Regions from separate parts of the Lysinibacillus sp. A1 genome, predicted to be linked through region 3. Evidence: predicted binding sites of a transcription regulator. Region 3 holds the regulator's gene; each other region holds the start of a gene.

Region 1 (10,160 bases), on a different contig from region 3:
CAAAAGAATATAAAACACGTGCCATTATTATTACAACTGGTGCAGAGTATAAAAAAATGGGTGTGCCTGGTGAAAAAGAACTTGGCGGCCGTGGTGTCAGCTACTGTGCAGTTTGTGATGGCGCGTTCTTTAAACAAAAAAATCTTGTAGTTGTTGGCGGAGGAGATTCAGCTGTAGAAGAGGGCGTATATTTAACACGCTTTGCTGATAAAGTAACAATTGTCCACCGTCGTGATAAATTACGTGCACAAAAAATCCTCCAAGATCGTGCATTTGCAAATGACAAAATTGATTTCATTTGGAATGCTACAGTAAAAGAAATTAATGAAGCTAATGGTAAAGTGGGTAGTGTTACACTACAATCAACTGTGGATGGAACTGAATCAGAGTTTACAACAGATGGTGTGTTTGTGTATATCGGTATGCTACCTTTAACAAAGCCATTTGAATCTTTAGGTATTTTAAATGATGCTGGTTATATTTTGACAAATGATAATATGGAAACAACAATTCCAGGTATCTTTGCAGCTGGAGATGTACGTGAAAAATCACTACGTCAGATTGTTACAGCAACTGGTGATGGCAGTATTGCAGCTCAAGCTGTACAGCATTATGTAGAAGAGCTATTAGAGAAAATTAATGCATAACTTGGCTATTTTAAGGAAAAAAATACAATTTTAATGTGGTTTTAATATTGTTGTAACTTGAATGACATATAAAAGGTGTATGATTAAAAGTGTAATTAGCAATCCCCCTTTTATTTTGTTTAGTAGGTTGTTTCCGCCTCAATTAGGTGGGAACAACCTACTTTTTTATTTGTATAGATCATGAAAAGAGCATAAGCTTTTTTTAATAAATTCTTCGATAAAACTAAATTGTTAAATGTCTACGTATGAGAGTTGTAAATGAGGACAAATCTTGCTGTGTCTTGCTATAATGGAGAGTAGAATGCAAAAGTGATTAGAGGTGTGCCTATGCAAAGAATTGCAAATTTAATTGCCGTAAAAGACGGTAAAGTATTATTACTTCAAAAACCAAGACGAGGTTGGTACGTTGCTCCGGGTGGAAAAATGGAAAGCGGTGAGTCCATCTTTGAGGCTGCTGTTCGTGAATTTCAGGAAGAGACAAATGTTATACCTTTACATGTACACCTAAAGGGTGTTTATACGATGGTCATTAAAGAAAATGATGAAGTCGTAGATGAATGGATGCTTTATACATTTGTTGCCAAGGATGTAGACGGTGTACCGTTTGTAGAAACTAGAGAAGGTAAACTTGCATGGCACCCAGTAGAGGATTTAGCACATTTGCCAATGGCTGAAGGAGATCGCACTAATTTACAATTTGCTATTTCGCAATCAGGTATTCAGTATGGCACGTTTGACTATACAACGAATTTTGAATTACTTCATCAGAAAATACAAATATCAAAAGAACAATAAAGGAGTTGCATGACAGTGGTGGTTGAAGGCCAAAAAAGTACACATGAATTGGTTATTATTACAGGAATGTCTGGAGCTGGGAAGACCGTAGCTATTCAAAGCTTTGAAGATTTAGGGTATTACTGTATTGATAATTTACCACCTGCGTTACTTACAACTTTTTTAACTCTGCTAAGAGATTCTGGCAAGAATAGTACACGTATTGCGGCAGTGATGGATATGCGTGGAGGTAACTTTTTTGATGCGCTTATTGGGGCGTTAGACCATATACTAAAAGAAGGCGACATTGTAGCTCGTATTTTATTTTTAGATGCAGATGATGCCACATTAGTAAGACGCTATAAAGAAACAAGAAGAGCCCATCCATTGGCAGTAAGTGGCTTACCTTTAGATGGTATAAAGCAAGAGCGAGCGCTTTTATCGGAAGTAAAAGGCCGTGCTAATTTTGTTTATAACACATCTAACATGAAACCAAAGCAATTACGTGAAAAGATCGTTAAAGAATTTGCCAGTGAAGCAGATACTATTTTTACCGTAAACATCATGTCTTTTGGCTTCAAGCATGGTATGCCAATTGATGCAGACTTAGTGTTCGATGTTCGTTTTCTTAAAAATCCGTATTATGTAGAAGAGCTACGCCCAAAGACGGGACTTCAAACAGAAGTATCCTCCTATGTTTTAGCCTTGGAAGATACGCAAATACTTATACAAAAACTAACGGATTTGTTCGACTTTATGATTCCTCTTTATCGACAAGAAGGTAAATCACAACTCGTTATCGCTTTTGGTTGTACGGGTGGTCAGCATCGTTCAGTAACTTTAGCAGAGTTTTTTGGGGCTTATTTAGCCAGCAAAGAGAATACGGTTATTACGCATCGTGATATTAATCGTAGAAAGGAATGAGTGAATGGGGAAAAAGCAAACAAAGCTTGTGGTAATTGGTGGTGGAACAGGACTATCTACATTACTTCGTGGGCTCAAGCACCATCCATTTGATATTACTGCTATTGTGACGGTAGCAGACGATGGCGGCTCTTCAGGTCGTTTACGAGATGATTATGATATTCCACCACCAGGTGATGTTCGGAATGTCATTGCGGCATTATCAGATATTGAACCGCTAGTGGAGCAAATGTTTCAATACCGTTTTTCAGCGTCAGAGGATTTACGTGGCCATTCCTTAGGGAACTTAATGCTAACAGCACTTACTGATATTACTGGTGATTTTAACCATGCTATAAGTGAGATGGGGAAGGTATTAAAAGTACATGGCCGTGTAATACCAGCAGCCAATAAAAAAATTAACTTACATGCTGTGTTAGAGGATGGTTCAATCATTGAAGGTGAATCAAAAGTCCCGACAGCGACAAAACGCATTGATCGCGTTTTTTTAGTACCCGAAAACGTGCAACCGTTACCAGAAGCTATTCGGGCAATTCAGCGTGCAGACTATATATTAATTGGCCCAGGAAGCTTATATACAAGTATTATTCCAAATCTCCTTGTCAAAGAGATAGGGGAAGCTGTTGTGAAAGCAAAAGGAAGAAAAATATATGTTTGTAATTTAATGACACAAAAAGGTGAAACCATTTCTTATACAGCAGGTGATCATGTATCGGCCATACATAAGCATGTTGGCGCATCCTTTATTGATTCGATTTTAGTTAATGATGAAGAATTGCCGAATCCTGTAAAAGAATTGTATAAAGAAGAAAGAGCAGAGCCAGTGACATTTGATGTGGCAAAGCTTGAAAGTATGGGATTAGAGGTTATAAGGCGCGATATTGCTACAATTCGATCAGATGGTACGGTTCGACATAATGCTACGAATGTTGCAGAGTGGCTGGTAGATTATGCCGGTATTTATGATCGGTAAGAGAACCGATAATAGAAACATAAAGTGTTTATTGTATATGGTAAGATGAACATATACATAGAAATTATGATTGAAAGGGGGGCGTGATATGTCTTTTGCTTCTGAAACGAAAAAGGAGTTAACCCAAATAGAAGCGGACAATCATTGTATGAAAGCAGAAGTTTCTGCCCTAATTCGTATGAATGGTTCATTATCCTTTGCGAATAAACAACTAAGCTTGGACGTGCAAACTGAAAACGCTGCAATTGCAAGAAGACTATATACGATTATGAAAAAATTGTATCCGTACAATGTGGAATTACTAGTTCGTAAGAAAATGCGATTGAAAAAAAATAACGTATATATTTGCCGTGTAAGAGAAGGAGCGCGCGAGCTGTTAATTGATTTAGAAATCATCTCAGACGACTTTCAATTTAATCATACGATCTCAAGAAAGCTCATTAAAAAAAATGGTCAAAAAAGAGCCTATTTAAGAGGTGCATTTTTAGCAGGAGGCTCTGTCAATAACCCAGAAACGTCCGCCTACCATTTAGAAATTTATTCTTTATATAAAGAACATGGTGAGGCATTGATGGATTTAATGAATGAATTTGAACTCAATGCCAAAACAATTGAACGTAAAAAAGGCTTTGTTACTTATTTAAAGGAAGCCGAAAAAATTTCTGATTTCCTTAATATTGTAGGCGCCCATCAGGCAATGATGAAATTTGAGGACGTTCGGATATTGCGAGACATGCGCAATAGTGTCAATCGTATTGTGAACTGTGAAACAGCCAACCTAAACAAAACAATTGGAGCAGCATTACGGCAGGTAGAGAATATTCGATTTATTGAAAATTCTATTGGTCTTGACCAACTACCAGAAAAGCTTCGTGAAATTGCACGATTACGAGTAGAGTATCAAGATGTTACGTTAAAAGAACTTGGTGAAATGGTATCCAGTGGTACCGTCAGCAAATCAGGTGTCAACCATCGTTTAAGAAAAATAGACGAAATAGCAGATGCATTAAGACGCGGTGAAAAAATAGGTGGTTAAGTTTTCATACTTTTCAGGTATGAATGTCATGCGTAATCGCTTATTGTTCTTTTGCTAGTAAGTAAGGTAAGATAAAACTAATAGATGAACGGTAGTGAAGGGGAGTTTTGAGAATGATCGAGAGAAGAGTCCAGGTTAAATTAAAATTAGGACTACAAGCTAGACAAGCAGCACTATTTGTGCAAGAGGCCAATCGTTTCAGTGCGGATATCTTTCTAGAAAAAGATGAAAAAAAAGTGAATGCCAAATCGATAATGGGTGTCATGAGCTTAGCGGTGGCGAAAGGTACCGAAGTAACGTTAAGTAGTGAAGGCAATGATGCTGAGCAAGCGGTTACAGCATTAGCTACAATTATTGAAAATGAAGATTAACAAACAAATAAAAATGCCTCTCAGAGTAATTTTCTGGGAGGCTTTTTTGTATTATTTATTATCCGTACTACGGTGCATAATGTGATCGATTAAACCATATTCTTTTGCACGTTCAGCTGTCATGAAGTTATCACGATCTGTGTCTCTTGCAATGACTTCAAGTGGTTGACCAGTGCGCTCAGATAAAATGCCGTTTAATTTTTCACGTAAGAATAAAATACGTTTAGCAGCAATTTCAATTTCTGTCGCTTGACCTTGTGCGCCACCTAGTGGTTGGTGAATCATTACTTCCGCATTTGGTAATGCAAAACGTTTACCAGGTTCACCCGCAGCAAGTAAGAAAGCTCCCATTGATGCAGCCATACCAATACAAATCGTTTGAACTTTTGGCTTAATAATTTGCATTGTGTCATAAATAGCCATACCAGCCGTAATTGATCCACCTGGCGAATTAATGTAAAGAGAAATGTCTTTGTCTGGATCTTCTGCTTGTAGGAAAAGTAGCTGTGCGACAATTGAGTTCGCCACATTGTCATCAATAGCACTTCCTAAAAGGATAATGCGGTCTTTAAGTAGACGTGAATAAATGTCATATGCACGCTCACCACGGCTTGTTTGTTCAATAACTGTAGGAATTAAATTCATGTTAAATCCTCCTTCAAAAAACTAAATTCGATTACCTTTGCTGAAATCTACATTGTTTATTTCAGCTGTAACCTTATCATACACATTATAGTCAGGGAAGGTCAAATATTAACCCTGCTAAAGTGAAATTAATTAAAATAAAAAAAATAAATTCTTTTTGCATTCTATGGTTGAAATATATGTGATACGTTTGTATAATAGGTAAGGTTATAAGTTTGAAAGTACAGGACACTATTTTGCAGGTATGCTTCAAATGAGGATTATCTACATCATGCTTTTCGTAAGCCTAGGGTGAGTACTTTTTTTTTGTGTTTTTTGCCCTCGTGGTGTAATGGATAACACGTAAGATTCCGGTTCTTGCACTGGGGGTTCGATTCCCTCCGAGGGCGCCATTTTACTGAATATTGATATACTGTAATAGCTCAATCTCCTAATAAGTAGTTTAGCAGCCTGCTTAGTGGAGATAGAGAGGAAAAGTAATGGGAATACTGTCCTAGTTGGCATTATTCCCCTATTTATGCCTTTCAAACCTTCAAGAAAGCAACAACTCCAAATTATTTTTTAGTGAACATACTGTCCGTGAAGGCTAGTAATAGCCGAAAAAAAGAATCCTTTCTGAGGGGATTCTTTTTTTTTGTTTAAATTTATCGAAATTTGGCATTGCTTCTATTGTATATATATTAGTTTTAGGTTCGTTTTCTTGTTATTAATGCTTATTTTTTCTATTTAATTGGGTTTTCCATTAATTAATATGAAAAAATATTTAGTTTTATGCGAAAAGTTGTTGTGCAAATACTATAATGTTAATATAATTGACCTAATAGTCTAACATTTCCGAATTGCGAAAAATAATACGCAGGATGGAAAATTATCGAAATAGGGGGAAATGCAATGAAAAAAACAGCTTGGATGTTACTTATGGTTATAGCAGCGCTAACTTTAGCACTTGCAGGATGTGGCACAAAGGACAATGCCTCTTCTGGTAGCACACCTTCAGAAGGTGCGGATGGCAAGAAAGTATATAAAGTAGGTACAGAAGCAACATTTGCACCGTTTGAATCTGTTGACGATAAAGGGAAAATTGTGGGGATTGATGTCGATATTTTAAAAGCAATTGCTGATGAAATGGATTTCGAGGTAGAGTGGAATAATATTGGTTGGGAACCCGTTTTCCAAACAATTAAAAACGGTGAAACACATATTGGTGCTTCAGGGATTACAATTACAGATGAGCGCAAAGAATCATTTGATTTTACTGAGCCATACTATGAATCTCAATTATTAATTGTTGTGAAAGAAGATTCAAAGATTAAATCATTAGATGAATTAAAAGATAAAAAGGTGTCCGTACAAATTAATGCTACTGGCCATATGGCAGCTAAAAAGCTACAAGGTGAAGCAAGTACAAATATTATGGCTTTTGAAAGTCAGCCAATCGCAATTCAAGAAATGCTAAATGGTAATGTTGACGCAGCTATTGGAGACAATGCGGTAGTATACGAATATATTAAAGCGCATCCAGATCAAAAAATTAAAGTCATTCAAGATGACGCATTCGAAAAAGAATATTATGGCTTTATGGTTCAAAAGGGGAATAAAGAGCTATTAGATAAATTAAATGAAGGTCTGAAAAAGATTAAAGAAAACGGTAAATTAAAAGAAATTACAGGTACTGATTTCGAATAATAGGGTAATGCCACTCGCCAAGCAGTATGCTAGCGACTCATTTAATTGATGTGACTTTAAAGGGGAAATGGGGTTTTCGGATGGACATCTTTGACCTACGCTGGGACATTGTCTGGAACTACCGAGATATGTTTATACGAGGTATTGGCGTAACACTTATTTTGACACTTAGTGGTTATTTTGGCGGTATTCTTTTAGGACTATTTTTAGGACTAGGGAAATTATCAAGTAAAAAATGGATATATTGGCCATCAAAATTATATGTGGATTTATTCCGCGGAACACCAATGCTTGTTCAAATTTTATTAATACACTTAGCCGTTATTCCAACCATTTTTGGACATTCTTTAGGGTATATGGTTTCAGGGATTACAGCGCTTATTTTAAACTGTGCTGCCTACAACGCAGAAATTTTCCGTGCAGGTATCCAGAGTATTGCAAAGGGGCAAATGGAGGCCGCTCGTTCACTTGGACTTACACATAACCAAGCGATGCGTAAGGTTATTTTACCGCAGGCCTTTAGACGCATGATCCCGCCATTAGGGAATGAATTCATAGCATTATTAAAGGATTCCTCACTAGTAACAGTCATTGCTGCACCAGATATTTTATATGCTAGTAAAGTTGTTGCAGGTGCAAGCTTCCGTTTCTGGGAACCGTATATTGTTGCTGCATTACTATATTTAATATTAACGTATGGTGTAACGAAGATTGTTGCATTTATTGAGAAACGATTTAGCAATAGTTATGTCCCTCGTAAGGCAGAAGGGCGGGAAGCAAGATGATAAGAATTGAGAACCTACACAAATATTTTGGTAAGCTAGAAGTATTAAAAGGGATTGATTATGAAATCCAAGAAAAACAAGTTGTTTGTGTCATTGGGCCTTCTGGTTCAGGAAAAAGTACTTTTTTACGTTGCATTAATATGCTAGAGGAAGTAACGGACGGTGCTATTTATATTGAAGATGTGAAGATCAATGATCCGAAAACGAATATCAATGAAATTCGAGCAGAGGTGGGAATGGTGTTTCAACAATTTAACTTATTCCCTCATATGAACGTCATCGATAATGTCACGATGGCACCCATGCAAATTCGTAAAATGAGTCGTCCAGAAGCTGAAGAGCTTGGGCATGAGCTGCTAAAAAAGGTCGGTCTCGACAGTAAAGCCTATAATTATCCTGAACAGCTATCAGGTGGACAACAGCAACGTGTAGCTATTGCACGTGCGTTAGCAATGAAGCCAAAGGCCATTCTATTTGATGAGCCTACTTCAGCTCTTGATCCTGAAATGGTAAAAGAGGTGTTAGATGTTATGAAAAATCTAGCGGCTGAAGGGATGACAATGATTGTAGTCACACATGAAATGGGCTTTGCTCGGGAAGTTGGTGATCGAGTAGTCTTTATGGATGGTGGCTATATTGTGGAAGAGGGGTTGCCTGAGGAATTATTCGGAAACCCACAAAGTGAACGTACAAAAGCATTTTTAGGAAAAGTACTATAATGAGAAAAGGCAGTCCATGATGAGAATTCATCACTATGGACTGCCTTTTGATTGTTAATGAAGGGGATTAGAGGTTGTATCGTATGCATTAAGCATCGTTTGCATATCTTGTTGAGAGTACTGAGGCACTTGATAATAGCCATGTTTATTTTGGTAAATGGATAATTCATAGGCCATTTCTATGCAGTTGGGAATACTATCAGCAACAACACGACGAACAACAGGGTTTGTCGTTTCTGTTGCAGCAGCCGTCATACATTTTGCTGCTCCTTTTTGAGCGCCTAATAAGAAACCAGAAATGGCTTCATCATTAATTTCATTAGCGTTTTGCATTGGTTTTTTGGGTTGGCCTGGAGTTAAGCCATATTTAAAGTCATTGCCTGTTTCCATTTGGTAACGTCCCGTAGGAACAGATGGATCATGACCTGTTTTAAAGGACTCAACAATCGTATTATACATACCCAATGTAAAATTATATTGGCGATCCAAAATGCTGAGTAATTCTTGATCCTTTACTTGTGGACGTAAAATGATCGCTTGGTTCATACCAGCGATAATTTCACCAATTGCTTCATGCATGTCCATCATTTCGTGTCCACCATGATTTAGACTATGTTGTTGATTGAAATTTGTTTGATTGGATGATGATTCATTGTAAAACGATTGTGACAAAAAAAACGCCTCCTCATATAATTTTTGATGCAGTATTTAGTATGTCAAGCCAAATGAATTTCATACGGTATAAATGCAAAGGCAAAAATGTAGACTAACAAAAGGAAATGCAAGTCAAGGAGGTTTTAGAAAATGAAGAAATGGTTTGGACCAATTGGGATAATTGTTATCATTCTTATCGTGCTAGCCTTAGTATTGATTCCTAAATATAACAGTTTAGTAACAGCTGAGGAAAATGTAGATTCCAAATGGGCGCAAGTTGAAAACCAGCTCCAACGCCGCTATGATTTAATTCCCAATTTGGTTGAATCTGTGAAAGGGTATGCGAATCACGAGCAACAGATCATTGCGGATATTACTAACGCACGTGCTCAAATGAGCAATGCTAATACTCCCGCGCAGCAAGCTGTTGCGAATGATGCTTTAACGGGTGCACTTAGTCGTTTACTAGTAGTCGTGGAAAACTACCCGAACTTAAAGGCAGACGCAAATTTTCGTCAGTTAATGGATGAGCTTGCTGGCACAGAAAATCGCTTGGCAGTTGCGCGCGAGGATTATAATAATGAAGTACAACAATTTAATAAACATGTTAAACGCTTTCCTGGCAATTTAATGGCAGGAATGTTTGGATTTGAACAAAAAGAATACTTTAAAGCCGCAGCGGGTGCCGAACAAGCACCGTCTATTGATTTTAGTCAATCAGGTACACAATGATGAAGCGTTGTATTATACAGCTGATTATCGTTTGCTCAGTGCTTCTTTTTAGCATGACTATGACGAAAGCAGCAATGCCTTCACCAATGAAAAATACGTATATTCATGATTTTGCGAATGTTTTATCTTTGGATGTAAAACAAGAGCTAAACCATTATTCAGAGCAATTAGATAAGGGAACAGGTGCTGAAATCATGGTCGTAACCGTTGATAG
Region 2 (10,160 bases), on a different contig from region 3:
TAGCGCCACGAGCTTTTGCATGTTCGTATTCTTCTAAGATGACAATACCTGCACCTTCACCAATAATAAATCCATCACGATTTTTATCAAATGGACGGCATGCTTCTTGTGGATTTTGATTTAAAGATAATGCAGTATTGGCACAGAAACCTGCGACAGCCATTGTTACGATTGGTGATTCCGCACCACCTGAAATCATAACATCTGCATCCCCACGTTCAATAACTTTAAAAGCATCTCCAATTGAGTTTGTTCCAGAAGCACATGCTGTTACTGAGCAAGAGTTAATTCCCTTTGCACCTAAATGAATCGACACTTGACCTGAAGCCATATCTGGAATCATCATTGGAATGAAGAATGGGCTAACTCGTCTTGCCCCGCGCTCTTGGAATGTTAAAAACTGTTGCTCATAGGTTTCCATTCCACCAATACCCGAACCAATCCAAACACCCGCACGTGGAGCTAACTCCTCATCAATTGTTAGCTGTGCATCTTCCATAGCCATGATTGAAGCAGCTAATGCATAATGTGTAAAGCGGTCCATCTTTCGAGCTTCTTTACGATCAATATATTTTTCAATATCAAAATCTTTCACTTCTGCTGCAATTTTGGCTGCAAAAAGCTCTTTATTTAAACGTGTTAGCTCACCAATGCCAGATTTACCAGCTTTAATGTTCGCCCATGTTTCTTCGATGCTATTTCCTAGTGGTGTAACTGCGCCAATTCCTGTAATTACTACTCGTCTTTTACTCATTGTCTTACTCCCCTCAAGCATTTTTCCTACTTATTTTCCCCATCTCATGGCTACGGCACCCCATGTTAAGCCGCCACCAAAACCAACAAGGACTAATAAATCATCCTCTTTAATTTTACCTGCTTCAAGCTCATCTACCAAGGAAATACCAATCGATGCTGCAGAAGTATTCCCATATTTATGAATCGTTTTTGACATTTTTTCTGGTGGTAGCTCTAATCGCTCACGAGCAGATTCCATAATACGTATATTCGCCTGATGCGGCACTAAAAAATCTACGTCTTCTTTTGTTAATCCTGCTTTATCTAACACACTGACAGCCGATTCACCCATCTGACGTACAGCAAATTTAAATACTTCACGACCATTCATGGCAATTGTATCTTGTTTTGTTAAATAAAGATTTTTACCGCCTGTGCCATCTGCACCAAGCTCAAATGATAAAATACCTCTGCCTTCAGATACTGGCCCTACAACTGCTGCGCTCGCGCCATCACCGAATAATACTGCTGTATTTCGATCGTTCCAATCAATGACTTTTGACAGCTTTTCAACACCTACTACTAAGACATATTTATAAGTGTTTGCCTCTACAAAATGTTTAGCTGTCACTAAACTATATATAAATCCTGCACATGCGGCTGCTTGATCCATCGCCGCAGCATTTACTGCTCCGAGTTGTTCCTGAACCATACATGCTACACTTGGGAAAGTTTGATCCTGTGTGACAGTTGCTACAAGTATTAACCCAATCTCCTCAGGCGTAATACCCGCTTTTGCAATAGCTTCTTTAGCAGCGGCTACTGCTAAATCTGAAGTTTCCTGATCATCTGCCGCAAAATGACGTTCTTCAATGCCTGTTCGCGTACGAATCCACTCATCCGAAGTATCCATTATTTTTTCTAAATCAAAATTTGTCACGACTTTCTCAGGAACATATTTGCCTATTCCTAAAATACCAGCGTTCATATAGCAACCCCTCAGCTTTCTTACTATCAATTATTAGTAACTGGTCATAATTATAACGCATAGTAAAGGAATGACGCAAGATGATTTAAAATTATTGTGTATTGAACGAGTCGTTTCTTTGTTATTGAAAGTAAGCTTAGCCTTATACTACGTATAGCTTGAAGTCTATAGAGTTTCCAAATTCCCTTTTTCAGGTTTGCATACTTTGGCAAATTGAATGCCGCAAAAAATACCTGAGAATTATAAAATGCAAAACCTTGTATTTGTTGTGACAAATTCGCCATGTTTCACATAAAAGATTCATTTTTTTTCGATTTATGTTATGATATGATAATGAATATGAGTAAAAACTTATGATGAAAAAAGTTCGGTTGAGGTGAAATTAATGCAATATATCGTAACGTTCGTATGGTCATTCCTACTAGTTTCAATGTTAAACTATGTAGTCAGCTCTGTACTTGGTGCACCATTTGATTTTAAGACAGGGGCAATCGTTTCAGTTGTATTCTCCATCTTAATTTTTATTATTGGAGCAATCATTCCAAACGATCCTACACCAGAAGCTGCAGACCATCATTAATTCAGCTAGAAAAAACCTGTTCCGCATTATGCGAAACAGGTTTTTTCTGTTATTTTTCCACTATACAATGGCCATCATGCATTTTTACATGCAATGTTTCTCCAGGCAATACCTCGCCTCGTAGCAGTTCCTTAGCCACTGCCGTTTCGATATGGCGTTGTACAAAGCGCTTTAGTGGTCTTGCCCCAAATTGAGCATCTGCTCCTTGTAGAACAACCCAATCAATAACTTCTTGGTCGACAGCTAATGTAATTTCCTGTTCAGCCACACGGTTAATTAACTGCTCTACATACTTCCAAGCAATTGCTGTAAAGTGTTTATTTGATAAGGCATGGAAAAAGATAATATCATCCATACGGTTTAATAACTCTGGTTTGAAATGCTGTCTGAGAGCAGTCATAACCAAGTCTTCAACGGTTGGATCGTCATCTTTTGCCTCCATTAAATAACTAGAGCCGATATTCGACGTTAAAATTACTACGGTATTTGTAAAATTGACCATACGTCCTTGACTATCTGTAATTCTTCCGTCATCTAAAATTTGCAATAAAATATTAGCCACATCTGGGTGTGCTTTTTCAATTTCATCTAATAACACTACAGAATAAGGGTTACGACGGACAGCTTCCGTTAATTGACCGCCTTCCTCATAGCCAATGTACCCTGGAGGAGCACCAACTAAGCGAGACACACTATGCTTCTCCATATATTCGCTCATATCAATTCGAATAAAATGATCTTCTGAATCAAATAATTGAGCAGCTAGTGCCTTAGCAAGCTCTGTTTTACCAACACCTGTCGGACCTAAGAATAAAAAGCTACCAATTGGACGATGCGGATCTTTAATGCCTGCACGAGCACGCCATACAGCCTCTGTTACTAATTGAACAGCTGTATCTTGGCCAACTACGCGTTCATGTAATGTATCTTTTAAACGTAATAGTTTTTCGCGCTCGCCTTCCACTAATTTTGTCACAGGAATACCTGTCCAGCGAGAAACAATTGCTGCGATTTCTTCAGCTGTCACTTCTTCACGTAAAATACGGGACTCTGCGCCGCTTTCTAATTCTTTTTCGAGCACCTGAATGTCTTTTTCAAGTGTTGGAATTTTACCATGACGTAATTCTGCAGCTTTATTTAAATCATACTTACTTTCCGCTTCATCTAAATCACGACGGTACTTATCTAAAGTCTCGCGTTTTTTCTGAATATCATGTAGCTTTTCCTTTTCTGCCTCCCATTGTTGCCGCATTCCTTCAGAGGACTCTTTTAACTTTGCCAATTCCTCTCGTAATTGCTCCAGACGCTTTCTACTTGCTTCGTCCTTTTCCTTACGCAACGCTTGTTCTTCAATTTCTAACTGCATAATACGACGAGTCACGGCATCAAGTTCCTGTGGCATTGAATCAATTTCTGTTCGAATCATTGCACATGCCTCATCAATTAAATCAATCGCCTTATCTGGTAAAAATCGCTCTGTAATATAACGATTGGAGAGTTCTGCTGCGGCCACAATCGCACGGTCATGAATACGTACTGCATGATGTAATTCAAAGCGCTCTTTTAAGCCTCTTAAAATAGACACAGTATCCTCAATAGAAGGCTCACGTACAAGAACTTGCTGGAATCGGCGTTCTAAGGCAGGATCTTTTTCAATATACATACGATATTCATCTAATGTAGTAGCACCGATACAATGTAATTCACCACGAGCTAGCATGGGCTTTAACATATTTCCTGCATCCATAGCGCCATCCGTTTTGCCTGCGCCTACAATTGTATGAATTTCATCAATAAATAAAATGATTTGACCTTCTGAATCTTTCACTTCTTTTAACACGCCTTTTAAACGCTCTTCAAATTGGCCACGGTAGCTTGCACCTGCAATTAAGGCACTCATATCCAGCTCGTATAGCACGCACTCTTTCAAGCCCTCTGGTACATCACCCTTCACAATACGTTGAGCTAAACCTTCTACAATCGCTGTTTTACCAACTCCTGGCTCACCAATTAATACAGGATTATTTTTTGTTTTACGCGTTAAGATGCGAATGACATTTCGAATTTCCTCATCGCGCCCAATGACAGGATCCATTTTGCCATTTTTAACTTCTTCTATTAAATTACGTCCAAATTGCTCTAATGGCTTTTGATTATCTGTTTGTTGAAATTGCATAACTAGCACTCCTTTACTTTAATATTTCGCATAATTTTTATACCCATTCAGGTTCTTTTTAAAAGTTTGACCTTCTTTGACTAACTTTATTTTACATCACTCGACAGTTCTTCGCAAAGAAATAGCACTAAATTTTTACACTTATTCATGAAAATTTACGTTATAATAATAGTATGTTTCTATGTTTTAGTATCGAAAAGTCCACTGTCCTTTTGTAATAATCGCCATTTATTACAAAAAGAAAGCGATGTGTTGGAGATATGGTTTCAATGGATAATATGTTTGAAAAAATTATGGACCTTTTTCAAAAGCATGGTGTTTTTATCAAAGTAAATAAAGGGAATAAAATTTTTCTAGAGGGTGAACGGTCAAAGGAAATATACTATATTAAGTCAGGTGTTATATCGATTAGTCAAGAAACTGAGGCAGGTAAGGAATTGACGATTCGTATATGTGGTCCTGATAGTATCATTGGAGAGGGTTCATTATTTTGTAACCTTGTCTATAACTCCATGACTGCAAAAGTTTTAGAATCTGCTACGCTATATGTTTTAAGTCGAAAGTCATTAGAACATTTACTGGAAGAACAGCCTACAATCATGGTGGAATACATGAAGTGGCTTCAGACAGAAAATTTAAAACATCAGAGTCGTTTGCGTGATTTAGTGTTAAATGGTAAAAAGGGTGCCTTGTTTTCAACACTCATTCGTCTATCTAATACGTATGGTAAACCTTTAGAGGATGGTTCCATTTTTATTGAGTTTCAACTAACAAATACGGAAATTGCAAATTTGTGTGCGACTAGTCGTGAAATGATTAATCGTATGTTGAATGATTTAAAAAAACATGACATTTTGACTTTTGACAAAGGCTTTATTACTATTCATGATTTACAATTTTTAAAAAATGAGATTGCCTGCGAAAATTGTCCATTACAAGTATGCCGTATCGATTAATTCGTTACATGCTAAATCCCTGCTTATTTCTTATAAGCAGGGATTTTTAATAGCCACTATTAGCGTACACCCAATGCCATTTTTGCATAGCGTGACATTTTATCTTTTGACCAAGGTGGATTCCATACAATGTTTACATTTGTACTTTTCACTTCCGGAAGTTCATTTAATGCTGTATTCACTTGATCCACAATTACTGGGCCAAGTGGACACCCCATCGATGTTAGCGTCATTGTAACCGTCGCTACACCTTCATCATCTAATTCTACATCATATACTAAACCTAAGTTGACGATATCAATTCCAAGCTCAGGGTCAATTACGTTTTCTAATGCACCTAACATGCTATCTTTCATATCTTGATCCATTCCCATTTCTCCTTCCATCATAGTGTTAACCTTATCATAGCAGATGCATCATATTATGCCAAATGCTCTGCAAGCCAATCTGTCGCTGCTAACATTCCGTCACGTGGTACAGTATGTCCAGCCTTTTTATTCACCATGAATGTTAAATTTTCAGGGTTTGCTTGATAGTATTCCCGTAATGTTTCATAAAATTTATAGGTTTCATGGAAAGGTACAGTTTTATCTAATTCACCGTGCCAAAAGAAAATCGGGCGTCCTACAAATTTTTCAGGAGTTAGACTGACATCATAGGTTCCTAGAACCTCATTAATCTTTTGCACATCTTCCTCTGTCATGGGCCAATTGACACCACTTTTTGTAAATTGCTGCAATTGGTATTCACCCAATTTTATAAAACCAGGCGCACCCATACATATTGCAGCCGTTTGAATCCAATCATAAAGCTTAAGACAGCCTGATGTCACAATACCACCCATAGACGTACCTCCTATGCCAATTTTATGATGAGCTAATAAATTTTTATTCTTTAATTCATTATATAATTGTTCCACTTCATGAATAGAATTTATAACAATATCCCAAAATTTCAAGTTCATTTGCATCTCTGTGAGACCTTCGCTACGGTCACCATGAAATTTTGCATCTGGTAATAGGACACGCACCCCTTTATGCACCAACTGATATGCATAGTGTAAGTTATGTTCTTTTGCACTCATAAATCCATGTAAAAAGATCACTACCGGGGTATCTTCATTCATATTGTCTGTATGTATATGTAATAAAGGAATATTTCCCCACATTTCTTTTTCTACAAACATTCTTGTCACTCCCAACTCTTGTCTCATCTTTATGTTAGCAAACTTTTTTCACTGTGACAAAATTTTGACGAATGAAAGACAAAGAGATACTATTCAAACTATAGGAAAGGGGCAACAAGCTATGAAACCGCATTTAATCGTATTGGATTTAGATGGTACTTTATTAACAGACCAACAACAAATTTCCGCAAAAACAAAAAAATCATTATTGCAGGCTAAGGAACAAGGACATCAAGTAATGATTGCAACTGGCCGTCCATACCGTGCCAGTGATATTTATTATCATGAGCTTGGGCTTACAACACCAATAGTCAATTTTAATGGAGCCTATGTGCATCACCCTAAAAATGTCTCTTGGCAGCATATGCATACTCCCATTGATTTAAGTGTTGTCCATGATGTCGTTAATTCCATTAATAGTTACGAGTATGAAAATATCATTGCTGAGGTGAAGGATGATATTTATGTACACACAGAGGATGATCGCATCTTAAATATTTTTAATATGGGTAATCCGAAAATTACACTTGGGGATTTATATACACATCTCTTAGATAATCCTACAAGTTTACTGATACAGGCAAATGAAGCCAATTCTGTCATTATTCGCGACCACTTACAGGCAGTGCACGCTGAAGTTATTGAACACCGTCGTTGGGGCGCACCTCTTCATATTATAGAGATTGTTCGACGTGGCTTAAATAAAGCAGTAGGCATTGCACACGTAGCAAAGGATTTAGGTATTCCACGTGAACGTATTATTGCTTTTGGTGATGAAGACAATGATTTAGAGATGATCGAATATGCTGGACTTGGCGTAGCGATGGGGAATGGTATATCAAGCCTTAAAAATATTGCCAATGAAATAACTACTACAAATAATGATGATGGGATTGCAAAAATACTCATCGAACGCTTGAAATTATCATAGTTACGTAGTAAGTTCAAGTTACCATACCATTTTTACCAGTTTAACTTTATTCAGTGGTACCCCTTCGGTTGATTTAAGTGAGTACCGACTGAATAAAGCTAAAAAGGCTTTAAAAAGTAAGTTGAAATTAGGGGGACAAGAGAATGAAGATTTTTACGGATAGTGGATGTGACCTACCAAAGTCTTACTATGAAGAAAATGATGTCGTGCTACTCCCTTTACGAGTGCAATTGAACAACAAAGAATATGAAGATGTCATTTCCATTGATTCCAAAGAGGTTTATGATGGAATTCGTCAAGGTGCCCAACCCAAAACATCTCAAGTATCGCCAGAGCTTTTTTTGAAGCACTTTGAAGAATTAGCTAAAAATGAAGAAGAAGGTATCTATATCGCCTTTTCATCAGAATTATCCGGCACATATAGTACTGCCCAAATGATTCGTAATCAAGTATTAGAACAATATCCTTCATTGAAGTTAGTCATTATCGACTCTAAATGTGCATCACTAGGACATGGTCTTGTTGTGGAAGAGGCTGTTCGGCTTAGAAATTTAGGTACCTCTTTTGAAGATGTAGCGTCTAGAATTAGCGCTTTCGCTCCTCAAATAGAGCATTTATTTACAGTTGAAGATTTGGACTACCTTGCTAAAGGTGGCCGTGTCTCAAAAGCGAGTGCCTTTTTAGGTGGCCTTCTAAGCATTAAACCTATTTTAAATGTAGAAGATGGCAAACTTGTACCGATAGAAAAATCACGTGGTCGTAAAAAAGCACTTAATCGTATGCTGGATTTAATGCAGGAGCGTGGAGGTAACTTCACGAATAAAATTGTTGGTATTAGTCATAGTGATGATATGGCCTTTGCCAATGAAGCAAAAGCATCCATTCAGGAGCGTTTTTCTCCACAGGCTGTTCAAATTACGATGATTGGCTCAGCCATCGGTTCACATGTGGGGCCAGGCACTATCGCGATTTTCTTCACGAATAAGAGCTATGAAGGCTAAACTATGATAGCTTGGAATTGCCCAGCTATTGGAGCATCCCTAAATAAAAAACAAAAATAGCATGCTAGGATGACTCCTAGCATGCTATTTTTTGCGTAGATATTAAGAAGCGTCTTGTTCTTGACGACGAACTTTTCCTCGTTTAATGATGATTACAACAAAGCCAATAAAGATGACCCAAACTAAACCAAGGGCAACCATATACGGCACATTTAGCCCCTCATCATTGCGAACCTGATAAATCTCTACCATTTCTCTGTCTAAAATGACTGGATACACTTGCTTTTCGTTTATACGAACTTTTTCCTCATGTAAAATCCCGTTTAGCATTTTCCCTTCACCAAGTTGTTCAGGTGTTAAGTCCACGCGCTGAGTTTTGCTCGTATTATTGACCATAATTACCCATTGTTCTTCATCCGAAGTACGTGTAAAGACAAGTAAACCATTTTCATTTGTAATGATGTTAAAATCACCATTTCGTAAAGTGGCAGACTGATTTCGTAAGGATTGAACATTTTTAATATAGTCAATTAATTCTTCATCTGTTTTAAAGTTATAAAGTTGATGTGTATCAGGCTTAGCTTCCCCGTTCATCGCAATTTCTGTACCATATTGGACTACTGGAGTTCCTGGCATCATAAATAAAGCACCCATAGCCATTTTTAAACGTGTAGGTGGGAACATGTTTTCATTCGCAGAATCGAATGTAAAACGGTGGGTTTCTAAAGAATCCACCATAATTTGCGTCGGCTTTTCTCCTGAAAACGGCTCTGTCAATTTAGATGAGTCCATATCAACATTCTTAAAGATATTGCGATAAATTTCTGCTGTCGCTGGTGAGAAGGTTGCATCAAAATCAGCCTCACTCGCTTCATTTGTTATGACATAAAGAGATGATTTTGTCTCTTTTAATGCCGCTATCATTTTATTGATAAAAGCCGTATCAGCATCTGAAATATGAGTTAATCGAATTCCACCAATATCATATGTAGAAACAAAATCGATTGCTGATTGAATAAGTGCTTCTTGCACATCTGTATTCGTTAAATCCCATTGAACTTGTCCATTATTCGTAGAAGCAATCCAGTCTGCTTTCGCAGCATCCTTTGCCCATTCATGATTAGGACTTACATCATTGAGTGGAAAATCCACCATTATAGACATATTTTTAGCTTTGTAAGCCTCTACAACACTTTGGAATTCTTCTGCAGTTCCAAAATGGCGTTCAATCGTAGAATAGCTTGTTAGCATGGATCCATCATATTTCTCTGTGGAATAAATAGGTCCAATGGAAACAATCGTATAGCCCATTTCACCGATAAATTTTAATTTATCTTGTAAACCTGTAAAATCCCCTCCTGCAAATTTCGAAGGGTCTTGCGTATTTGTATCAAAATCGTTTGCGCCCGAGCCATTAAAGAAACGGTCAACGAGTAAATCATAGATGCTCTCTTCTGCAATCGATGTTGTCGCTTTTTCATCCGCATGCGCTACGGGTGTAGCACTTACGAATGTAGTAGCTAGTAAAAGTGATGCAGCTGTCGCACTTATCCACTTCTTGAATTTCACTGTTATTCCCTCTCTTTCAAACCAATCCATCGTCATTT
Region 3 (10,160 bases):
GCTGATGTTGCCCACGTCTTGATTTCTCCTGTGTATCTGCAACGAAGCTTAATCCCTGTTTGGTTGCCTCTGCAATATCATCCGTTTGCGAGGAAATGACTAACAACGATGCAGCTGTCTCTTCACTAATGGCATTAAGCTCCTCAGCTGTACTTTGAATTGTCGTAACAAGGGCGTTTTTCGTTTGATCAGCGGCTGTTCGAATACGATCTTCCTCTTTTTCGTATGCCTCGATCACAAGCTGTTGCTCAAAATTAATGATTTTGCAAAATGCGTTAATTGCACGAATGGCATCATTCTTTGAGATATCCACTTCATTCACAAAATTTGTGAACGTAGAAGTAAGGGATTGGAAGGATGCTATATACCATTTTGATTGTAAGCCAATTCGAACATGAGTTTCAGCAATGGCTTTTCTTTCAGCGATATAGGCGTCATTAATATGACTTTCAAAAATATCGCTTAAATGCTTATGTAACGTAACTTTTAAACGATCTATATGCGAGGTTCTATTAATAATGTCTACTAAATCTTGGCTCAAGCTAATGGCTGCATAAAATTGCTCCACCATTGCAGGAATTAGATCCTTAGCTAACGGTTGTAGTTGCTTAATAATGGCTAAATCCTCAATTGTTAAATTTAAAAGCTGTAATTGCTTTTGAAGGTTTGGATGACTTAAAACATCTAATTGTACATGGCCCTTAAAATTTTCAGGTGTTAATGTAATTGAGTAGCTGGAACTGCTGTTTTTTGAAAACCAACTCATTATTGTTTGCTCCATTCTTAATATCCATAATAATTGTGAGTAAAATGCACTTCTGAATTTGCTAGGTCTGTAAATTTGATAAATAATTGGTATTAAATCTATTTTACTATTATTTGCTGAATATTTGGTTAAAAATTTGGTTATTTCTTTATTTTTTTACTTTATTGGCAGTCCGACTAGTGAGGCGAAGTAAATTTGAATTTAAATTGGGAAACCTGTAAAATACGAACTGTTTAAGGAGAGAAAAATTGAACGTGAAAGATTATAGGAGGAGGTATTATATGGAGAAAAAACGCTTTAAATTCGTTATTCCAGTCATGGTCATTGTTGCAATAGGTTCCGTTTACATGCTACGAAACTACTATGCGGAAGTACCACATATTGAACAGCTATTAATTACAATTTGCGCCGCTCTAGGGTCAGGGGTTTTAGCATACTTTTTATTCCCACAGCAGGGTGACAATAAAATTGACGATCGAGGTCCTTACTAATAGTGATAAATGAAGCTGCTCGTTTGATTGTTAAACGAGCAGCTTTTTGTGGGAATTAAGGCTTAAATAATTTAAACCAGCCTTTATGTTTAAAGATAGTAAGCATAGCGATTACAACAATAATCATAATACCGAGGACAATAAAATAGCTGTATTGTCCATGTAGCTCAGGCATATTATCAAAGTTCATCCCATAAACACCTGCAATAAAGGTTAGTGGAATGAAGATCGTTGAGACGATTGTTAGAGTCATCATTATGCCGTTCATGCGGCTTGAGCTCATAGCCATATAACTATCTCGCATATCTGCTGTCAGCTCTCGATTGGATTCAACCATTTCTGTCAGTTTTAAAAGATGGTCGTATATATCTCCAAAATAAGCTCTTTCAGATTTGTTCAATGAAAAGCGGTAAGAATTAAGTACTCGATATAAAAGGTCTCGCATCGGTAAAATGGCACGCCGCAAATCGAGCAAATCACTACGAAACTCGAAGACAATCTTCATGGCATTTACATTGCTTTGGTATGTAAGCTCGCCTTCAAGTGCATTTAAATGATCTTCAATTTTATAAACAAGTGGAAAATAACTATCAACGATTTTATCAATGGTTTGATACGTTAAGTAGACTGTGCCACGTTCCCAGTTTTTTGGCTGGCTTTCTAACATCTTTTGTACCTTTTCAATTTCGGGAACGGGGTTCTTATGGAATGTCACAATATACTTATTCGAGGCAAAAATATTAACCTCTTCTGCAGCTAAGGTCAGCTCGTTTAATCGATGAATGACGAAAAAATGGAAATCGTCATAAAAATCCAGTTTAGGTCGTTGTAATCGCATTAAGCAATCTTCAATAGCTAGTGGGTGAAAATGAAAAAATGAATCTAGCAAAGATTCTTCCTCTGCAGTAGGGCAATTAAAATCGACCCAGTACCATTCGAATTCTTGTTGATGTATCGATTCCAAAGGGAAATCTTTTAGTAATTGTTGTTTTTTTGTAATGCCAATGGTGCTTATCACAGCTTTCACCTCAAAGTATTTACTACAAAATAAATTTAATGTTCTTCTTTAAAGCATACCCATCCACCAAACAAAGTAGTGGCAAAAAATCGAGCAGGTTTTATAAAACCTACTTCTTGTAATAAAGTTAAAATCGCTTCCTCGGGCATAAATGACAGGGCCCGGATGGATTTTTCCATTTCTGCAACATCAGCTACGGAAAGCTTTGTATGTTGGAGCCAATAGGAACGCCATAAATCGAATTGCAGTTCCGTTTCAATAGTACCAGGTTGACCGTATTTCGAAACTAGGACAAACGGTGCGCCAGGTTGTAAATGGTTCCAAATTTCTTTCAAGGTCGATAGCTTATCTTCATAGCTTTGAATAAAATGAAGGACGAGTACACAACTAGCTGCATCATATTTTATAGCAGGTAGATGGGTATCCAGCAATGTTCCTTGATAGAACGACAGATCATTCGGTAAAGATTGGAGACGCTCCTTTGCTATTTCGAGCATGGATTCTGACGGATCAATACCAGTAAATGACCAATGTGGTCTTCCATCTGCTAGCTGCAATATTTCATTGCCACTACCTGCACCAACAACCAATATATCCGCATGCTCATGTAATGTGGAACGATAAAAAGTTTGTATTAAACGAAGCATTGCATCATAGCTTGGTAGAGTACGGCGAATCCCCTTTTCATATTCATTTGCTAATATGTGGTTGAATTCCATTTCTCATCACGACCTTTCAAAATTTTTTTAAAAAACTCACTTTAAACTGAAACTATTACGGGTATAGTTCCGTAAATAGTAGTACATAAAACGATAGATAACGTATAAAGAAAGGGTTGATATATATGGAGAGTAAATGGTCTAAAGTAATCATACACGCAAGTTCGTTTTTTGCGCCATGGTTAGTTCCCATTATCTTCTTTTTAATTAGTTCGGATGAGGAAGTGAAGGCAATTTCTATTCAAGCTATTCTTTTCCAACTTGTCATGGCAATTTTACTTGCTGTTTCTGGATTCTTAAGCATTTTCATTATTGGCATTCCATTTTTAATTGTTTTTGGGATTATGCTATTTGTAGTACCAATTATAGGTATTGTCAAAGCATTAACTGACGAGCCTTGGCGTTATCCGATTGTAGGTCGTTGGGTATAATTTTTATAGACGCAAGTATATGCTAGTTGCATATGCTTGCGTTTTTTCTATGGATAAAAAGGGTACATTAGGTGTAGGAAGCAAAATGATATGCTTGATACCCACTAATTAGTGCTATTTTCTACGCTTGAATATCGTTTTTTAGCCTTTTCATTTTTCTCTAGGCGAAATCATTGCAATTATTTTCAAGCGTTTTGTATAATATACTCAAAGAAAGTCAAAGATAGTCAAAGTCAGTGAAGCAAGCGAGGTGTATTCCTAAAATGCGTAATATATCAGACATCATAGAAGGTTACTTAAAGCAAGTACTTGAATTAGGTGGAGAAGGACATATTGAAATAAAACGTAGTGAAATTGCAGACAAATTTCAATGTGTACCATCACAAATAAATTATGTCATTAATACAAGATTTACCGCCGAGCGAGGTTACCTTGTGGAGAGCAAGCGAGGTGGTGGTGGATACATTCGAATTTTACGTGTCCGCGCGAATTCACAGATTGATCTAATCGACGATGTTCTCCGGCATATTGAAGGTGGAGCATCGCAAACAATGGCAGAAGATTTAGTATATCGACTTATCGATGAGCAGGTAATTTCAAAGCGAGAAGCGAAATTAATGTTAGCAGCAATTGATCGCTCAACAATCGATTTACATCTCCCTCTAAGAGATATAATTCGTGCAAAAATATTGCGGGCGATGCTGACAACTATAAAATACGAGCAACAGAAATAGTGAGGTGATGGAAATGATATGTGAACATTGTAAACAACGTAATGCGACAGTTACTGTAACACAAGTTCAAAATGGGCAAAAGGTGGAGCACCATTATTGTGACGTCTGCGCCTCACAATTCCATCCATTTCATGCAGAGTTTAAACAAGAGCCAGTTTCCATACAACAGTTATTATCAAACTGGTTTGGCTCACCTACATGGCAAAAGGTAGGAGAAAAACAACAAACACAGCCACAACAGCAAACATGCCCACAATGTGAATTTACGTATAAGCAATTTTTAAAAGAAGGTAAGTTTGGTTGCCCAAGCTGTTATGACACTTTTAGTGAGCATTTACCTAAGCTCTTTAACCGCATACAGGCGGGCCCCCAACATATTGGGAAAATGCCAGGTGCCCATAGCAATGTGTATGTCATTAAAAAGCAAATAGAGGATATCCGTAAACGCATGAAGTTCGCTGTAGATGAAGAACAATTCGAAGAGGCAGCAAAGCTTCGAGATGAAGTCAAAGAGCTTGAGAAGCAGTTACAATTTGAAGGTGGTGATGTGTCTTGATGATTGAATCGTTTTTAGAGCGTGCGACACCTACTTGGATGCGTATTGAAGACGACTATTCTGATATTGTCATTAGTACACGAATTCGCCTTGCTCGAAATTTAGATGGCTATCGTTTTCCACTATCGTTTTCAGAGAACGAGGCTTTACAGGTGGAACAGGCAGTTACACATGCAGTAAGCGATAGTCCAACCCTTCAAAATGATTATGCATATTTTGCTATCAATGATCTAACACCTTTACAACGTCAAATTCTTGTAGAAAAGCATTTGATTAGTCCGCAGCTTGCCAAAAAAGAACAGGTGGGCTCCGTGCTTCTGTCACAAGATGAATCCGTGAGTATTATGGTGAATGAAGAGGATCATTTACGCATTCAATGTATGACAGCGAGTTTCCAGCTTCAAAATGCCTATGAACAAGCGAATAAGATTGACCGTATTCTAGAGAAGGTCTTACCTTATGCTTTTCGAGATACGTTTGGCTATTTAACAAGCTGTCCTACAAATATTGGTACTGGGCTACGAGCATCTGTGATGATGCATTTACCTGCTCTTACGTTAACGGGACAGATGAATCAAATTATAAATGCGATGACACGCTTAGGTATGACCGTAAGAGGTATATATGGTGAAGGAAGCGAAAATTTAGGAAATGTTTATCAAGTGTCCAATCAAATTACTCTCGGAAAGACAGAGGAAGATATTTTAGCAGATATACAAAGTGTTGCTGAAAAAATTATACAAAAAGAACGGCATGCAAGAGGTAGATTGATGGAAAAAGCCGAGCTGGCTTTAGAAGATCGAGTTTATCGAGCTTTAGGTACCCTTACGTATGCAAGAATTTTAACGAGTGAGGAAGCGGCTACCTGTCTTTCGAATGTTCGTTTAGGAGTCGACCTACAGTTGATTGACGGTATACTCGCAACAACTTTAAATGAGTGTGTCGTCAGTATGCAACCAGGTTTTTTACAGCATTATGCAGGTGAGGCATTACCGCCTGCTGAACGTGATCGTGTACGAGCTGAAATGCTTCGTGAGGCATTATTTCAAACACACACGAATAAGCCTAATAATGGGGAAAAAGGAGAGGATTTATATGATGTTTAATCGTTTTACACAACGCGCGCAAAAAGTATTACAGCTTGCTCAGGAAGAGGCTATTCGTTGGAAGCACGAATCCATAGGCACAGAGCACATTTTATTAGGGCTTATACGTGAAGGCGGCGGTATTGCTGCAAAAGCGTTAGAAGCTATTGATATTAGTCCTCAAATGATTGAAGCTGGTATTGAAGAATTAGTCGGTAAAGGGAAAGAAGATGTTGGTCCAATAGTTCACTATACGCCTCGAGCGAAAAAAGTAATTGAACTATCGGTGGACGAATCACGTAAATTAGGTCATTCGTATATCGGTACAGAACATTTACTATTAGCACTTATCCGTGAAGGTGAGGGTGTAGCAGCTCGCGTCTTAAATAATGCAGGTGTAGGCTTAAATAAAGCTCGTCAGCAAGTTTTATTATTATTAGGAAATAATGATAACGCGCAGTCTGGTCAACAAGCGGCACAAGCGGCGAATACCCCAACATTAGATAGTTTAGCCCGTGATTTAACGCAAATTGCCCGTGAAGGTACGTTAGATCCTGTTATTGGTCGAAGCAAGGAAATTACACGTGTTATCGAAGTGTTATCGCGTCGTACAAAAAATAACCCTGTCCTAATTGGTGAGCCAGGTGTTGGTAAAACAGCTATTGCTGAAGGGTTAGCACAGCAAATTATTAATAATGAAGTACCAGAAATTCTTCGCGACAAACGAGTGATGACGCTTGATATGGGAACTGTCGTTGCAGGTACAAAATATCGTGGTGAATTTGAGGACCGTTTGAAAAAAGTAATGGATGAAATTCGACAAGCCGGCAATATCATTTTATTTATTGATGAATTGCATACTTTAATCGGTGCAGGTGGTGCAGAAGGTGCGATTGACGCATCTAATATTTTAAAACCGTCCTTAGCACGAGGGGAGCTTCAATGTATCGGTGCGACAACGCTTGATGAATATCGTAAATATATTGAAAAAGATGCAGCATTAGAGCGTCGTTTCCAACCGATCCAAGTGGATGAACCAACGGTGGAAGAAGCTATTCTCATTATTCAAGGTTTACGTGACCGCTATGAAGCACATCACCGAGTGAAAATTACAGATGAAGCAATTGAGGCAGCGGCAAAAATGGGTGATCGATATATTTCAGACCGCTTCTTACCAGATAAAGCAATCGACCTTATCGATGAAGCGGGTTCAAAGGTTCGCTTACGTTCATTCGCAGTGCCACCAAACTTAAAGGCACTTGAAGATAAGCTTGAAAATGTTCGCTCGGAAAAGAACGCTGCTGTTTCAGGTCAAGAGTTTGAAAAGGCTGCAGCACTTAGAGATACTGAGCAAAAGCTTAAAGATGAGATTGAAGCTACACGCAAGAATTGGAAAGAAGAGCAAGGCAAGGCCGAGTCCAAAGTGACTGTTGATGATGTTGCAGCAGTTGTATCGATGTGGACAGGAATTCCTGTAGCTAAAATCGCTTCTGAAGAATCTTCGAAATTATTACAACTTGAAGAAGAGCTACACAAACGCGTTGTAGGTCAAGGCGAAGCGGTAGAAGCTATTTCACGTGCGATCCGTCGTGCAAGAGCGGGCCTTAAAGATCCAAAACGACCAATCGGTTCATTTATTTTCTTAGGACCTACAGGGGTTGGTAAAACAGAGCTTGCAAGAGCACTGGCTGAAGTGATGTTTGGCGACGAAGATGCTATGATTCGTGTCGATATGTCTGAGTACATGGAGAAACATTCGACTTCTCGTTTAGTAGGTTCGCCTCCAGGCTATGTAGGCTTTGACGATGGTGGTCAATTGACTGAAAAAGTCCGTCGTAAACCATATTCTGTTGTATTACTAGATGAAATTGAAAAAGCACACCCTGATGTTTTCAATATTCTACTGCAAGTTCTTGAAGATGGACGATTAACGGACTCTAAGGGTCGTGTAGTAGACTTCCGCAATACAGTAGTCATTATGACTTCAAATGTTGGCGCGGATGCACTTAAATATCAAAAAAGTCTTGGTTTTAATGTTGGTGGCGCAGATTCTAAACATAACGATATGAAGAGTACGATGCTAGAAGAATTGAAAAAAGCATTCCGCCCAGAATTCTTAAACCGTATCGATGAAATGATTGTCTTCCATTCATTAGAAAAAGAGCATTTAAAAGAAATCATTGCGATGATGGGGAATGCTCTAACAAAACGTTTGAAAGAACAAGATATTTCACTAGAATTAACCGATGCAGCGCTTGAAAAAATCGCACAGGAGGGCTATGACCCTCAATACGGTGCACGTCCACTACGTCGAGCATTACAAAAACAAGTGGAAGACCGCTTATCAGAAGAATTACTAAAAGGTAATGTGGAGAAGGGTAATCATGTTGTCATTGATTATGTAAACGATGAATTTATTGTGAAGAAAAAAGAGGGCGTTTCTATCTCTAAATAATTTCGAACGAAAGACAGTGAGGCATTAAGTGCCAAGCTGTCTTTTTTTTTGTACAATTAATATAAGAACAAATATTCGAGGTGAAAGAAAATTGGCAAAGAAAAAAACGAAATTTGTATGTTCAGGCTGTGGCTATGAATCAGCAAAATGGATGGGAAGATGTCCAGGGTGTGGGGAATGGAATAAGATGGTGGAGGAAGTAGAAGTGGTTGCGAAAGGACCACGTGGGGCTTTCCAGCATTCTGCCACTGTTACTCAAAAGGCAATCCCTATCATTCAGGTGGAAGCTAGTGAAGAGTCCCGTGTAGCGACAGAAATGGGCGAGCTGAACCGTGTATTAGGCGGTGGTATTGTGCCTGGCTCTCTAGTATTAATAGGCGGTGATCCAGGGATTGGGAAATCCACTTTATTACTACAAGTTTCAGCCTTGCTTTCTAATAAAGGTCATCGTGTGCTGTATATTTCTGGTGAGGAATCTATCCGTCAAACGAAGCTACGTGCGGAGCGTTTGGGGGTAATTTCGCAAGAGCTGTATATTTATTCTGAAACAAATCTTGAGTTTTTGAATCAAACGATTGAGGAAGTACAGCCGAAATTTGTCATTGTCGATTCCATACAAACCGTCTTTCATCCAGAGGTAACAAGTGCGCCAGGTAGTGTCTCACAGGTCCGTGAGTGTACAGCTGAGCTTATGCGAATTGCTAAGACAAAAGGAATTGCGATCTTCTTAGTTGGGCATGTTACGAAAGAGGGGCAAATAGCAGGGCCTCGTATTTTAGAGCATATGGTGGATACAGTCCTGTATTTTGAAGGGGAAAGACATCATAATCATCGTATTTTACGAAGTCAAAAGAACCGCTTCGGTTCTACAAATGAAATTGCTATATTTGAAATGCTACAGGGTGGGCTAAAAGAGGTTTTGAACCCATCTGAGCTGTTTTTACAGGAGCGTTCACAAGGAGCTGCGGGCTCCACGATTGTTGCCTCAATGGAGGGAACAAGGCCAATACTCGTTGAAATCCAGTCACTCGTAACGCCTACCAGCTTTAATTACCCTAAGCGGATGGCAACAGGGGTTGATCAAAATAGAGTGCAATTACTGATGGCCGTACTTGAAAAGCGTATGGGTCTCATGCTACAAGCGCAGGATGCATATATTAAAGTTGCTGGTGGTGTAAAATTGGACGAACCTGCCATCGATTTAGCTGTTCTGACAAGCATCGTTTCTAGCTTTAAGGATCAGGCTGTGCGAGCAACGGATTGCTTTGTTGGTGAGGTAGGTCTGACAGGAGAGGTGCGTCGAGTATCCCGTATTGAGCAACGTGTCATTGAAGCAGCGAAGCTTGGTTTTAAAAGAGTATTCATACCTACTTCCAATATAGGTGGATGGGATTTTCCACAAGGGATTGAAATTATCGGGGTAGAAACGATAAAGGATGCATTAAATGCCTGCTTTAGAGAGTTATAGGAAAAACCATGCATGTTGGATATTATTCTGACATGCATTTCCTTCAGTTTTGACGGAAAAAGAGGAAACTCAAGTAAAGGGATAGGCGTCCTAGTTAATGCATGGTGAAGGTGTAATGGAAAATAGAGATTAAATAATGATAATTTGATGGGCTGATGAAGGATTTTCTACAGTAAACTATGTATAATCTTAACTAACAATAGGAGGTGACAGCTTGTGAAAAAATTTGTTCAAATTGCTTTTTTACTGATTGGAGGAGCGTTGGGCCTTGTTTTCTTACCGCCATTATACGAATTGCTTCATTTATCATCTAATCCTTGGCTTGATAATCCTTACGTATCAGTAGCATTAGGAGCGCTTTTACTGTTTACATTGTCATTTGCGTTTTCCGATTATTTTGTGAAGCTCATTAGTTGGATGGAAGAGGTCCTGTTTAA

What was found. Region 3 encodes CtsR, which represses protease genes until heat stress. Its sites were predicted from a motif close to ATGGTCAATAAAGGTCAAACA; they were not measured.
Region 1: the regulator CtsR is predicted to act here: its motif matches at 5,458-5,478, upstream of clpP (ATP-dependent Clp endopeptidase proteolytic subunit ClpP).
Region 2: the regulator CtsR is predicted to act here: its motif matches at 4,543-4,563, upstream of PI85_RS10050 (ATP-dependent Clp protease ATP-binding subunit).

The regions. Positions count from the first base shown of each region.
Region 1 is NZ_JSZM01000015.1:31,798-41,957, forward strand. It holds gene trxB (thioredoxin-disulfide reductase) at 1-647, shown strand, start outside; gene PI85_RS13665 (8-oxo-dGTP diphosphatase) at 975-1,442, shown strand; gene rapZ (RNase adapter RapZ) at 1,452-2,345, shown strand; gene yvcK (YvcK family protein) at 2,350-3,318, shown strand; gene whiA (DNA-binding protein WhiA) at 3,407-4,354, shown strand; gene PI85_RS13685 (HPr family phosphocarrier protein) at 4,468-4,725, shown strand; gene clpP (ATP-dependent Clp endopeptidase proteolytic subunit ClpP) at 4,777-5,370, opposite strand; tRNA gene PI85_RS13695 (tRNA-Arg) at 5,688-5,762, shown strand; gene PI85_RS13700 (basic amino acid ABC transporter substrate-binding protein) at 6,262-7,056, shown strand; gene PI85_RS13705 (amino acid ABC transporter permease) at 7,137-7,841, shown strand; gene PI85_RS13710 (amino acid ABC transporter ATP-binding protein) at 7,838-8,560, shown strand; gene PI85_RS13715 (spore coat protein) at 8,615-9,232, opposite strand; gene PI85_RS13720 (LemA family protein) at 9,365-9,946, shown strand; gene PI85_RS13725 (YgcG family protein) at 9,943-10,160, shown strand, end outside.
Region 2 is NZ_JSZM01000012.1:98,068-108,227, reverse strand. It holds gene fabF (beta-ketoacyl-ACP synthase II) at 1-754, opposite strand, end outside; gene PI85_RS10060 (beta-ketoacyl-ACP synthase III) at 785-1,723, opposite strand; gene PI85_RS10055 (YjzD family protein) at 2,109-2,303, shown strand; gene PI85_RS10050 (ATP-dependent Clp protease ATP-binding subunit) at 2,353-4,479, opposite strand; gene PI85_RS10045 (Crp/Fnr family transcriptional regulator) at 4,749-5,435, shown strand; gene PI85_RS10040 (metal-sulfur cluster assembly factor) at 5,495-5,803, opposite strand; gene PI85_RS10035 (prolyl oligopeptidase family serine peptidase) at 5,857-6,621, opposite strand; gene PI85_RS10030 (Cof-type HAD-IIB family hydrolase) at 6,743-7,552, shown strand; gene PI85_RS10025 (DegV family protein) at 7,696-8,553, shown strand; gene PI85_RS10020 (alpha-amylase family glycosyl hydrolase) at 8,656-10,122, opposite strand.
Region 3 is NZ_JSZM01000021.1:45,923-56,082, forward strand. It holds gene PI85_RS25250 (methyl-accepting chemotaxis protein) at 1-238, opposite strand, end outside; partial or broken gene PI85_RS25255 (protoglobin family protein) at 221-781, opposite strand; gene PI85_RS17125 (hypothetical protein) at 1,048-1,257, shown strand; gene corA (magnesium/cobalt transporter CorA) at 1,313-2,275, opposite strand; gene PI85_RS17135 (class I SAM-dependent methyltransferase) at 2,311-2,994, opposite strand; gene PI85_RS17140 (DUF4870 domain-containing protein) at 3,120-3,425, shown strand; gene PI85_RS17145 (CtsR family transcriptional regulator) at 3,689-4,159, shown strand; gene PI85_RS17150 (UvrB/UvrC motif-containing protein) at 4,173-4,715, shown strand; gene PI85_RS17155 (protein arginine kinase) at 4,712-5,821, shown strand; gene PI85_RS17160 (ATP-dependent Clp protease ATP-binding subunit) at 5,811-8,255, shown strand; gene radA (DNA repair protein RadA) at 8,347-9,723, shown strand; gene PI85_RS17170 (PIN/TRAM domain-containing protein) at 9,940-10,160, shown strand, end outside.